DNA from 3 places in the Desulfitobacterium hafniense DCB-2 genome. Region 3 is predicted to be linked to each of the others. Evidence: riboswitches for the same ligand, from Rfam matches in the RefSeq annotation. Region 3 holds a riboswitch; each other region holds the start of a gene.

Region 1 (4,161 bases), 610 kb from region 3:
GGATTTGAGCGCCTTGCGGAAAAATTCCGCAAGATGAATCAACAATCGTCGTGAACGATTGGGGCTGGTGCGGCTGGTGGCAATAATAGTATTGAGAACATTGAAAAAGAAATGGGGATTGATTTGAGCTTGCAAGGCATTCAGTTGTGCTTCCGCAGCCAGTTTCGCCTGGTGATCAAGTTCTGCTAGTTCAATTTGAATCCCCAGTAGATCAGCCATCCCAATAGCTAAGCGAATCAGATCCGATGAGAGCTGTCCAACCTTGGTTTCATACAATTTCATGGTTCCCACTACTTCACCCTGACACTTCAGAGGTACGATAACAGCCGCCGCCAGAGGACAATCACAGGTGTTCTGTCTGGGACAATTCAATTCTTTTTGAGTTCGTACTATCTTATAAACTCCGGATTGGATCACATCCCGTGTCGCCCGGGTAAGAATTTTATCTCCCGGATGATGCTGATCGCAGCCCACGCCCAAGTAGGCCAGCTGCTTTTCACAATCTGTGATTGAAACAGCCGCCACTTGGCCAATCTCTTGAATGATTTTAGCGATGTACTCTGCGTTTTGTTCATTAAGCCCCCGGCGCAGGTAAGGAAGAGTCTGGTTGGCTATTTTGAAGCTAAGCTCCGCGTTTCGCTCTGTAGCCTGCCGGGCAGTTTTTTTATATTCCAGATTTAAGTGATATAAAAGAAAAAATGTATTGCCTATTAAAAATAAAATTAACAGATTCATCTGGCCTGTTACTAAGACCAGCATTAATTCCACACCGAGTATGACTATGCTTTCAAAGATCATCCATCATCCCTCATGTCCTCTATAATTCATAGAGAGTTTCGACAGATGGCTATCCACTTCCTGTATTCTAGCGAAGGATTTCCTGAAGTTTTTCTTTCCCTTGTTCAGAGCCTACCGCCAGTAGGATATCTCCGTCGTCCAGGATAAACTCCGCTCCCGGAGAAAATTGCTCGATTCCCCCTCTGACCACAGCCACCACCGTTAAACCTGTTTTCTCCCTTAATTTTAAATCGCTTAAGGTTTTTCCCTTGGCGCTGGAGCCTTTGGCAACTTCAATTTCGGCCACATCCATCCAACGGCTGGCCAAACGATCCGTATAGTTCACGATTTTCGTGAGATGGGCATCGATCTTCTGATCGAGCTCACGTCTTTGTTCCATCAGCTTTTTCAGCTCATCAAAATAGACCTGAATTTCTGCTTTCTGGTCAAAACCCCTCATAAATTTTTCGGCCATGCTTTTGGAGACTACCGTAATCCCCACCCCTTGGCTTACCATGACTACACCCATCGTTTGGAGGATAGCAATGGAACGCCGGATGGTCTCCGGAGATACATTATAACGACCCGCTAAAGTAGAGCGTCCATGAATTTTTTCCCCTTCCCGGTATTCTCCCATAACGATAGAATGAGCAATATCTATCGCAATTTCCTGATAACGTGCATTATATTCCATCGGATTCCTCTCCTTGATTCATCTTATCATTAACCTTTAATTCTGCTACTAAGTGAACTACAAATTCTTACACTTAAATGCTTACTAAGATAACCCATATACAAAATAAACATATGTACAAAATATACAATTGACTGCTACCAACCCATATGATACTATTAAGTTGTTAGTTATGCAACTTAATATGGGCTTAATTTCCCAAGGGGAAAACGGGGGAACCAATTTAGGGGTGAATCGTTTTAAACGTAGAGCATGTTTCAGCTCGAACCCGTCAGCTAACCTCGTAAGCATTGAAGCACATGAGGCGTAAACACCTGATTATGTAATATGCTTTTTCTTGGGAACCGCGAGGTTCTTTTTTGATTCTAAAGACTTATTTTATATCTGCAAATAGAGGAGGGCAATCACTATGGCAATAGAATTTCTACCCCCTAACCCAAGACAGGCTTCACAAGCAAGAGCTTTGGAATTAAAACAAAAAGTTCAATCCTACAACAAACGCAAAGAAACGATTCCCTGCGGCCTTGCCTTAAGCGAAGAATTTAATGAAAACCGAGACTTTATACTGGATCAGTTAGATGCTGACCTGGAGCATTGGCAGGATTGGAAGTGGCAGCTTAAAAACCGTATTCAGGATGCTGAAAACTTGAGCACCCTGCTTCCCCTGACCCCCAAGCAAAGACATGAAATCAACGAGGTGGGCAAGGCTTACCGTTGGGCTGTTTCACCCTATTATTTAAGCCTGATCGATAAAGATGATCCTCAGGATCCCATCCGTCTGCAAAGTCTCCCCTCTGTGGAAGAGATCCTCGACGATTCCGGAGAAGCAGATCCCATGGGAGAAGAGTATACATCCCCTGCGCCTTGCATCACACGTCGTTACCCGGATCGCCTCATTATTAATGTAACCAATTTGTGTGCTATGTATTGCAGGCACTGCCAACGCCGACGGAATATCGGGGAAATTGACCTCCATGAAACCCGTGCTAACCTGGAGGCCGCCCTGGATTATATACGCTCCAATCCAGAGATTCGGGATGTGCTAGTCACCGGTGGCGATGCTCTCCTTCTCAGCGATCAAATGCTGGACTGGTTATTGGGAGAATTGCATGAAATTAAGCATGTGGAGATCAAACGTATCGGCACCCGGGTTCCCGTCACTCTGCCCATGCGCATTACCGATGAGCTCTGCGCTATTCTTGAAAAATATCCACCCCTTTATATCAATACTCAATTCAATCATCCCCAAGAGGTGACCGAGGAGACCAAGAAAGCTGCTGATCGCTTAATCAAAGCGGGAGTCATCTTAGGCAACCAAGCAGTTCTTCTTAAAGGAATCAATGACCAACCAGAGATTATGAAACGCCTTAACCAAGAACTTCTTAAAATTCGCGTTCGCCCCTACTATATTTTCCATGCCAAAAATGTTAAAGGCACGAGCCACTTTATTCCCCGCATTCAGGACGGGTTAAGGATTATGGAAAACTTGCGCGGCTACACCTCTGGTTTGGCCATTCCGACCTATATTATTAATGCCCCGGGAGGCGGTGGCAAAACCCCCATCTTACCACAGTACCTTATTTCCCTAAACGATGAAGAAGCAGTCATCAGAACCTGGGAAGGTAAGGTTGTGCATTATCCTAATCATTAACTATCTATATAAGGAGGAATCGGTATGAATTCACAAAAACTAACCCCTGACCCAGTCTATCAGGCCATCCTCCAGACCCATACCGACAGCCTAAAGCGCTATCTCTCTTTAGCGCCTGCCCTCAGAACTCCTTCTCAAGGGAATAAGAGTGGGGCCAATCCGGCCAATCAATACTATCAAAATCTACAGAGTCAAGCCAAATCATTCGAAGAAGGCTAATAACCTTATCCAAAGTCAAAAATTTATCTTGCCAAGCGATTTACGGCTGGCCCCCTTTCCTTAAATTGAATGGGTGGTGTCAGCCGTTTTATTTTGCGCCTTTTTCCCTTGCCAGGTTCCCCTTCTCTCCAGTTCACGGTCAATGGCATTAAGAATTTCCCATTTTTTCAGGCTCCAAAGAGGGGCTAGCAAATCCTTGCGGGGGGCATCCCCAGTCAGGCGGTGAATAACCGTCTGCGCAGGCAGGATTTCCAGTGTATCGCAAATCAAATGGATATACTCATCCTGAGAGAGTAAGGGAAAAGGACTCTGCTCGTAGATATCAGCCAGAGGTGTCCCCTTCAGCACATGCAAAAGATGCAGCTTAACTCCCTGCACATCGAGTTTGGCTAACGTTTGTGCTGAGCCGAACATATCCTCCAGGGTTTCCCCCGGCAGCCCATAAATCATATGGGTACAGACCCGTATGTTTCTGCGGCGGAGCTTATCCAAACCCTGAAGAAAATCCTCAAAAGTATGTCCTCTCCCCACCCATTCCATAGTCCGATCATGAATGCTTTGCAGGCCCAGCTCCACCCAGAGATACGTTCGTTGATTGAGCTCTTCCAAATAATCCAGCACCTCAGCCGGCAAACAATCCGGACGGGTGGCAATGGACAGCCCCACCACACCCTCCTCCGCCAAAGCTTGCTCATAGACTTCCTGCAAGCGCTTCAGTGGGGCATAGGTATTGGTATAAGCCTGAAAATAAGCCAGATATCTGGCACTGGACCATTTCCGGTTCATGACTTCCTTAATTTCACAGAATTGTTCATGAATA
Region 2 (4,161 bases), 2.0 Mb from region 3:
GTGTTCAACCAAAAAGCGGAGAACAAAGCGGCCGACACGGGCTCTACGCTGGCGATCATACTGGCCTTTACCGGCCCGATATCACTAACCCCCTGTAAATACAGGGTAAAGGACACCACCGTTCCGATGACGATGATCGCCAGCATCCCCCAAAACACCTGCCAATCCAGGGAGACGGGAATTTGCCAGGGCCGGATAACCACAAGCAAAATCGACCCGCCCATCAACATACCACAGCCCGTAACGACGATGCTCCCCCATTTGTTAATAATTTTCCCTGGAATTATGGTGTACAGCATCAATCCCAAAGCGGCCATCAGGCCCCAGAAAAGGCCTTGGGTCGATATGACCAGGTTGCTGACATTGCCATGGGTGGCCAATAAAAAGGTGCCGGTTACAGCTAAAGCAATCGCCACCCCTTCTGTCTTCGTGGGCAGCCGCCTGTCCATTCCGCAAACGAAAATCATAATTAGTAAGGGTCCCAAGTACTGCAGCACCGTTGCCGTTCCCGCATTGCTGTGGGATATGGCCAACAGATAAGTATATTGACAGGCGATCAGCCCAAATATACTAAAAACAATGAGGGTCCGGCGGTCCCTTTTATTGCTGAGCAACCCGACCATTTGCTCCCTGTATTTAAATAAAACCAAACAAAATAAGAGCAATCCTGCCGTAAGCATCCGTACCACGGTAACCCAATGAGGGTCGATGCCCTTCACCGAAAAAAGATATTGTCCGCAGGCACCGGAAAACCCCCAGCTAATCCCGCCGATAAGTGTCAGTATCGTCCCTCTGACAGCTTTGGTCCTGATATTTTGAGCCTTTTCTTCACCCTTTACAACTATAAGTTCATTCATTATTCTCTTTCAAGTACTTGCTTTCAATCGGGTACTTGCCTTTGCCCTTCACTTTTTTGATAATACGGCTCAATTCTAAACTGCAGGTTTGAGCCCAAGTGCAGATTTATCACTGAAAGAGGTCTCGTTCAACCTATAAACTTCACAAAACACTGCCGGGAGCGGGGGCCATCAAATTCACAAAAATAAACCCCTTGCCAACGGCCTAAAAGCAGCCGGCCATCCTTAACGATGACGGTCTGAGAGCTCCCCATAAGGCTGGCCTTCAAATGGGCTGCCGAATTTCCTTCCCCATGCCTATCCTGAGCCATATCCCAAGGGCAGAGCTCATCCAGCCGCCTCAGAAGATCACGGCAAACATCGGGATCAGCATTCTCATTGATCGTGATTCCCGCTGTAGTGTGAGGACAATAAATAATCGCCACCCCATCCTTGAACTGGAAATTTTGCAAAAAACCTTCTATTAAAGAAGTAATATCAATCCATTGATTCCTTTTTTGAGTCTGTAGATTCAGGATATGGACCATGGCCTTCTCTCCCCCCTTCCCGTCTCACCACCCGGGTCATTTCCCGTTGATGTTTTTCGCAATAGATTTTCCAGGCGAATTTTTCAGGCCGGTTTAAACAATACCGGGCCATGCGCTCGTTGACAGCCTTTTGACAAATACTGCAGCGAATATCTCCATACTTGGGTCTGTACTGCATTCTTTCCCGGCGCTGACGGGCCGCATACTCATTGCGAAGGCCCAGATCGGTCAGATTGATTTTTTCGATCCTCTCCACGAGCTCAAGGATCTCCTCATCACTGAGCACCGCGGGCTGATTCTGGGCCAGCTGCATGATTGAAGCCGGCAGATCTATATCATAAAAGACCATACCCGAAAAGACTTTCAGGCTGCAACTCCGGTTAAAGGTCACATAGGAAAACACGGGAATAGTTTGATCAAGCCCCGCCAGCTCCTGCAGCATCTGAACCCGGACCTGGTTCTCCATGATCGGATTGGGAAAGGTCTTCACCCTCCAGGTAATCGCCTGATACCACTTGGATTCCGTTTCTTCCCCCACGATCAGTCCCGACAAATTATTGGCTTCTAAAAGAAAAATTCCATAAGGGGAGATCAGAACATGATCAATCTGGTGGAAGCGTCCCTTGGTTCCTAACAGGAGATTGCTCAGCCGGCGAAAGCATCTTGGTAAATGGGCAAGCCCCACTTCAAGCTTATATTCACCTATTTCATGTTTACGCTGTTTCTTGCTCCGCAGGGAGCCTCTTTCCTTTGCCGAGTTATAAGTATAATAATTGGTTCTATATTTCTTCCTTTGCCAAACCTCCTGAGCCGCTTCCGGTTCAGGAGATATTTTTTTTGTTGCTTTTTTTCGATTCCAAAAGAACAAAGCTATCCCCCTAGTCATCAATTGCTCCATTATTGGCTTACAGCATGCCACTATTTTACCATATTCCAAGGTGAATAACTAACTTCTGAATCCTTTCACCCCAAAATATGTAATGAATTTCCACGTATTTCATAAAGTATTAATGAAGGAACTTTAGAACTTGATGTCGAATCAGAATAAAAATACGTGCATTTATAATAAACGCCTAATCTGGGGTATCCTAGAGCGGGGGACTAAATTTCTGGGGTGAATCGCACCTCCTGTGCGTAGGGCTTACACTTTCGCCCGAATCCGTCAACTAACCCCGTAGGCTAAGAAAGGTGTCTGAGCATGCATTTTAAGGAAAGCTTGTCTCGATTCAAGGTTTCAGCGTCCGACCAAGTTCAAAAAATTGCAAAAAACGTTTCTTGGAAATCGCCTCGTGTTCTTGGCTCTTTAACAGTAACCCTTGTTCTGACCGGCAGCCTGGGATTTTATTTTCTAACGACGACCGCTGCGGCGGCGGTGATGATCAACGGCCAGCAAGTGGGCTATGTGGCAGATTCACAAAGCGGACAAACCCTTGTGGATACATTCCTCCAGGAAAAAGGGGAGCCCTATGGTGTCGTTGCCAAGACACGGGACCAGATCAACTACGAAAATGTCCGCATCAAAAACAGCGCCTATAAAGCTTCAGAAATCAAGGAAGAAAATTTAGCCAGCTCTTTGAATTATTATCTGGAAGGCTACAAAGTTCTGGCGAATGGAACACCCATAGCTTACTTACCCAGTAAAGAAGAGGCGGACAAATTACTTAAGCAATACGAAGAGTACTATTCCAAATCCAGTGATGAAAACAAAATTACTTCTGTCAGCTTTTTAGAAGACATAACTATTGAAAAGGTTTCCATTCAGCCCAGCCAAATGACTTCCCTGGAGCTGGCTTATGAACAGCTCATCGAAGGCCAGGTTACCACAAAAGAGTATACTGTAGAGGAAAAAGACTCCTGGTGGTTGATCGCCCGCAAAAATAATATGTTGACCGCCGAAGTTCTGGCGGGGAATCCCGGGGCAACTGAAGACACTGTGATCAAACCGGGAGATGTGCTCAAACTTGTCACTGTTGAACCTTATCTGACTGTCGTAAGCCAAGGTACATATTCCGGTCAGGAGATCATTCCTTATGACGTAGTCACTAAAACTGATTATAAACTTAACCCAGGCCAAACCAAAGTTGTCACCAAAGGCAGTAACGGTTCCAAAATCGTAACCTATTCTTATGAGCAGAGAAACGGTGTCGAGGTAGCCAAAAAAGTTCTCGATGAGAAGATCGTCGAGAAACCCGTTGATGAAGTCGTTGCTAAAGGTCCCAGCAAGCAAACAGTCAATGTAGCCTCTGCCACCTCCCGGGGCAGTGCCAATGGTTCTTCCCTTGTCGAGCGGGCTCTCAGCTTTCAAGGTACAAAATATGTTTTCGGAGGTACCAGTACCAGCGGTTTTGATTGCTCCGGCTTTACCAAGTACATCTATTCCGGGTCCGGGATCTCCCTTCCCCGAACATCCTTTGACCAATTCAATTCAGGCTCATCTGTGAGCAAAGATAATTTACAAGCGGGAGACTTGGTCTTCTTCAGCACCTATGCTTCCGGAGCCTCTCATGTAGGTATCTACATCGGTAACGGCAAGTTTGTTCATGCTGCCAATCCCGGAAGTGGGGTTAAGGTTTCCGGAGTAAGCGACAGCTTCTATGGCCCCCGCTATTTGGGAGCACGCCGCTACTAGTTGCCTAACCATTTAAATTGCTAAAAGCCAGGAGCTGTTCCGCTAGGACAAGCTCCTGGCTTAATTATTTGGGCTCCCAGGCCCTTCAGGCAGCCCCACAGAAGAAAAAACATCTCTAGTGAGGCTTTTTAGTAAAATAGAATATTCC
Region 3 (4,161 bases):
CTTTCTGGCCAACCAGCCCCCTGTGAAGGCCATGTGTGATGCCGCGCCGGGTGTTATCCATCTTATGGATCGTATGGGAGTTATGTTTAACCGGACAGCGGAAGGGTTTTTGGATTTCCGGCGTTTCGGCGGGACCAAGCATCACCGTACAGCCTTTGCCGGAGCCACCACAGGTCAGCAGCTTCTCTATGCCCTGGATGAGCAGGTCCGCCGTTTTGAAGCGGCCGGGTTAGTCAGGAAATACGAAGGCTGGGAGATGCTCTCTGCTGTTATTGATGAAGGGGTCTGCAAGGGAATTGTCGCCCAAAACCTCTATAATATGGAGATCCAAAGCTTTCCCGCCGCTGCTGTCATCGTGGCCGCCGGGGGATGCGGCATGATCTTCGGCAAGAGCACCAATTCCACCATTAACACAGGCTCCGTGGCCTCGGCTCTCTACCAGCAAGGGGTCAAATACGCCAACGGTGAGTTTATCCAGATTCATCCTACGGCCATTCCGGGGGAGGATAAGCTGCGGCTTATGTCCGAGTCGGCCCGTGGCGAAGGCGGACGGGTCTGGACCTATAAAGAGGGTAAACCCTGGTATTTTCTGGAGGAGATGTATCCGGCCTACGGGAACCTGGTCCCCCGGGATATTGCCACCCGGGCCATCTACCATGTGGTCTTTGATTTGGGTCTGGGTGTCAACGGTGAGAACATGGTTTATCTGGATCTTTCCCATAAAGATTCCCATGAACTTCAGATCAAATTAGGAGGAATTCTTGAGATCTATGAGAAATTCGTGGGGGATGATCCCAAGAAGGTTCCCATGCGGATTTTCCCCGCAGTTCACTATTCCATGGGCGGAATGTGGGTGGATTATGATCAAATGACCAATATCCCCGGTCTGTTTGCTGCCGGGGAATGTGAATATCAATACCATGGGGCCAATCGCTTAGGGGCCAATTCCCTGCTCTCAGCTATTTATGGCGGTATGATCGCCGGCCCTAAGTCCCTGGAGTACATCAAGAAAAATAAATCGGAAACCTCCAGCGGGGAGGAAGAAGTCTTTGTTCGTGAACGAAGGGCCCAGGAGGAGCTCTGGAACAGGATTCTCACCATGAAGGGTGAGGAGAATCCCTACCATATTTATAAAGAGCTGGGTGATGTCATGACCCAAAATGTCACTGTCATCCGCTATAATGACAAACTGGCCGGAACGGACCAGAAGATCCAGGAGCTTATGCAGCGTTGGCAGAAGATCCAGCTCATTGATGATGTCCAGTGGAGCAACCAGACGGCACTCTTTATCCGGCAGCTTTGGAATATGCTGGAGCTGGCCCGCGTCATTACCTTGGGGGCCCTTAACCGCAATGAAAGCCGGGGGGCCCATTATAAGCCCGACTATCCGGAGCGGGATGATGCGAACTGGCTGAAGACCACCATCGCCACCTACACACCCGAGGGCCCGCAGTTCAGCTATGAAGCGGTGGATGTATCACTGATCACGCCCAGACCGCGGCGCTATGATGTAGAGAAATAGGGGGGATCATCATGTCAGGGCAAAAAAGTGTCCGTTTAAAAATCCGTCGCCAAAATGCCCCGGACCAACCTGCTTTTTGGGAAGAGTTCGCGGTGGATTATAGTCCCAAGATGAATATTATTTCCTGCTTGATGGAGATTCAAAAAAATCCTGTCAATGTCCAAGGCAAAAAGACCAATCCCGTGGTTTGGGAATGCAACTGTCTTGAAGAGGTCTGTGGTGCCTGCACCATGAATATCAACGGTCAAGCCAGGCAGGCCTGCTCAGCCTTAGTGGATCAATTGGAGCAGCCTATTGTCCTGGAGCCTCTCCGGAAATTCCCCATCCTCCGGGATCTTATGGTGGATCGAACCATTATGTTCGAGAATTTAAAGAGGGTTCATGCCTGGATCGACATTGACGGAACCTACGATCTGGGTCCCGGACCCCGTATGGCTGAAGTGGATCGAGTATGGGCCTATGAGCTTTCCAAGTGCATGACCTGTGGGTGCTGCATGGAATCCTGCCCCCAAGTCAATTCCCGTTCCCGGTTCATTGGACCGGCCGCCGTTTCCCAGGCCCGTCTCTTTAACACCCACCCTTCAGGAGCTATGCATAAGCATATTCGTCTATCCGCCCTCATGGGTGATGGAGGGATCACCGACTGCGGCAACGCCCAAAACTGCGTGCGGGCCTGTCCCAAGGAGATTCCTCTGACCACCAGTCTTGCCGATATGAACAGAGAGGTCAATAAATTCGCCTTGAAGCGATGGCTGAATACTTAAAAAGTCAAGATGCAAGAAAATTTTTTATTGCAATCTGACAACTTAGATGTTAACATAAAGTTGTAACAACTTATAACAAAATAAGAGTTGTCAGATTGCAAGCTGTTTGCAGTCAAGGCTGAATTTCCCAAAAAGGAAAACGGGGGAACCATATTGGGGGTGAATCATTGTTAAGGAGAGCAAACTCCTTAAAATGACGGAAAGGTATCATTCCGAACCCGGCAGCTAACCTCGTAAGCGTGTGAACCGTTTTAGTGTTTTTATGCTAAATCAATAGCCAATGTTATGCGCTGCTTCTTCTTGGGCCTGTTCAGGCCCTTTTTCTATGCCTTTTTGCGGATTTCAGTGGAGAAAAAAGGAGGACGTTTGAATGAAAAAGTTACCACTGCTCAAGACTCTGCTGGTGGGGGTGCTGGCCTTTAGTGTTTTTGCCTTGGGAGGCTGCGGCACCACCGAGACCAAAGGTGGAGACGGGATGAGTACATTAGAGAAGGCCAAGGAAAAAGGTTCCGTCACCGTTGGTTTTGCTAATGAGAAGCCCTATGCTTACAAAACTGCCGATGGAAAGCTCACTGGTGAAGCTGTAGAAATCGCCCGGGCCGTCCTAAAAGAGCTGGGAATCAATGACATGCAGGGGGAGCTTACGGAGTTTGCCTCTTTAATACCCGGCCTCCAGGCCAAACGTTTTGACATGGTTACCGCCGGAATGTTTATCACTCCTGAACGGGCCGAACAGGTGTCCTTCGCCAATCCCGAATACAGCATTGGGGAAGCCATTGCCGTCAAGAAGGGCAATCCTCTCGACCTGCATAGCTATGAAGATATCGCCAAGCATGGGACGGCTAAAGTCGCTGTACCCGGAGGAGCCATTGAGTATGACTACCTTGTGGCCAGCGGTGTCCCTAAAGACAGAATCGTGACTGTTCCGGATATGCCGGCGGCTTTGGCAGCTTTGCAAGCCGGGCGGACAGATGTGATTACCGCTACCGGTCCTTCGATTCAGGCTACTTTGGATACTGCTAATGACCCCAATCTGGAGCGGGTCATGGATTTCACTCAGCCGGTGATTGACGGCGAAAGTGTCAGAGGTTATGGAGCAACTGCCTTCCGTCATGAAGACAGTGATTTCCGGGAAGCTTTCAATGCTGAATTGCAGAAGCTGAAAGAATCCGGTGAGCTGCTGAAGATCCTCGAATCCTTTGGTTTTACAGAGCAGGAGCTTCCGGGAGACACGACTGTGGAAGACATTATTAAGTAGGAAGTGAGGACCTTGGCTATTTTAGACCTCTTACCGGCCTTGTTAAAAGGGCTGGAAATAACTCTCATCATCACGCTTTTGGCCACTCTTCTCGCTTTGGTGCTGGCTTTCCTGGCTGGGTTCGGGCGCTTGTCCAAATATCCGCCGCTCCGCTTTCTGGCGGCGGTTTATGTCGAAGCCTTCCGGGGAACTTCTCTGCTTGTTCAGCTCTTCTGGATCTATTTTGCCCTGCCTATTTTAGGTATCAGCTTGCCTCCCTTGACAGCCGGTGTCTTGACCCTAGGCCTGAACTGCGGGGCCTATGGTTCCGAGGTGGTGCGCAGTGCCATCCTGGCTGTGCCCAAAGGGCAGACGGAGGCGGGGATTGCCTTGAATTTCAGCCCCTGGCAGCGTATGCGGCGCATTATCCTGCCCCAGGCTTTTGTCATGATGCTGCCGGGGTTTGGCAATCTTCAGATTGAGCTGCTGAAAAGCACCTCCCTGGTCTCCCTAATCACTTTAGCCGACTTGACCTATCAGGCATCCGTGCTCAATGCTTCCACTATGGAGACGACTTTAATTTACAGCTTGCTGCTTGTGATCTACTTCCTGATTGCCTGGCCTTTAACACGGGGGAT

What was found. A riboswitch is a leader RNA that binds a small molecule or an ion and turns the genes downstream of it on or off. The one in region 3 is predicted to bind cyclic di-AMP.
Region 1: it holds a riboswitch for cyclic di-AMP, as region 3 does, so the genes downstream of both, eam (glutamate 2,3-aminomutase) here and ehuB (ectoine/hydroxyectoine ABC transporter substrate-binding protein EhuB) in region 3, are expected to answer to the same signal.
Region 2: it holds a riboswitch for cyclic di-AMP, as region 3 does, so the genes downstream of both, DHAF_RS12850 (NlpC/P60 family protein) here and ehuB (ectoine/hydroxyectoine ABC transporter substrate-binding protein EhuB) in region 3, are expected to answer to the same signal.

The regions. Positions count from the first base shown of each region.
Region 1 is NC_011830.1:1,442,939-1,447,099, reverse strand. It holds gene DHAF_RS06710 (histidine kinase) at 1-798, opposite strand, end outside; gene DHAF_RS06705 (GntR family transcriptional regulator) at 866-1,471, opposite strand; cyclic di-AMP (ydaO/yuaA leader) riboswitch at 1,649-1,776, shown strand; gene eam (glutamate 2,3-aminomutase) at 1,881-3,122, shown strand; gene DHAF_RS06695 (hypothetical protein) at 3,147-3,341, shown strand; gene mnmL (tRNA modification radical SAM protein MnmL/YtqA) at 3,402-4,161, opposite strand, start outside.
Region 2 is NC_011830.1:2,792,263-2,796,423, reverse strand. It holds gene DHAF_RS12865 (DMT family transporter) at 1-857, opposite strand, end outside; gene DHAF_RS12860 (secondary thiamine-phosphate synthase enzyme YjbQ) at 986-1,384, opposite strand; gene DHAF_RS12855 (nuclease-related domain-containing protein) at 1,335-2,252, opposite strand; cyclic di-AMP (ydaO/yuaA leader) riboswitch at 2,445-2,580, shown strand; gene DHAF_RS12850 (NlpC/P60 family protein) at 2,583-4,013, shown strand; gene DHAF_RS12845 (APC family permease) at 4,129-4,161, opposite strand, start outside.
Region 3 is NC_011830.1:829,552-833,712, forward strand. It holds gene sdhA (succinate dehydrogenase flavoprotein subunit) at 1-1,522, shown strand, start outside; gene sdhB (succinate dehydrogenase iron-sulfur subunit) at 1,534-2,286, shown strand; cyclic di-AMP (ydaO/yuaA leader) riboswitch at 2,393-2,540, shown strand; gene ehuB (ectoine/hydroxyectoine ABC transporter substrate-binding protein EhuB) at 2,657-3,544, shown strand; gene ehuC (ectoine/hydroxyectoine ABC transporter permease subunit EhuC) at 3,548-4,161, shown strand, end outside.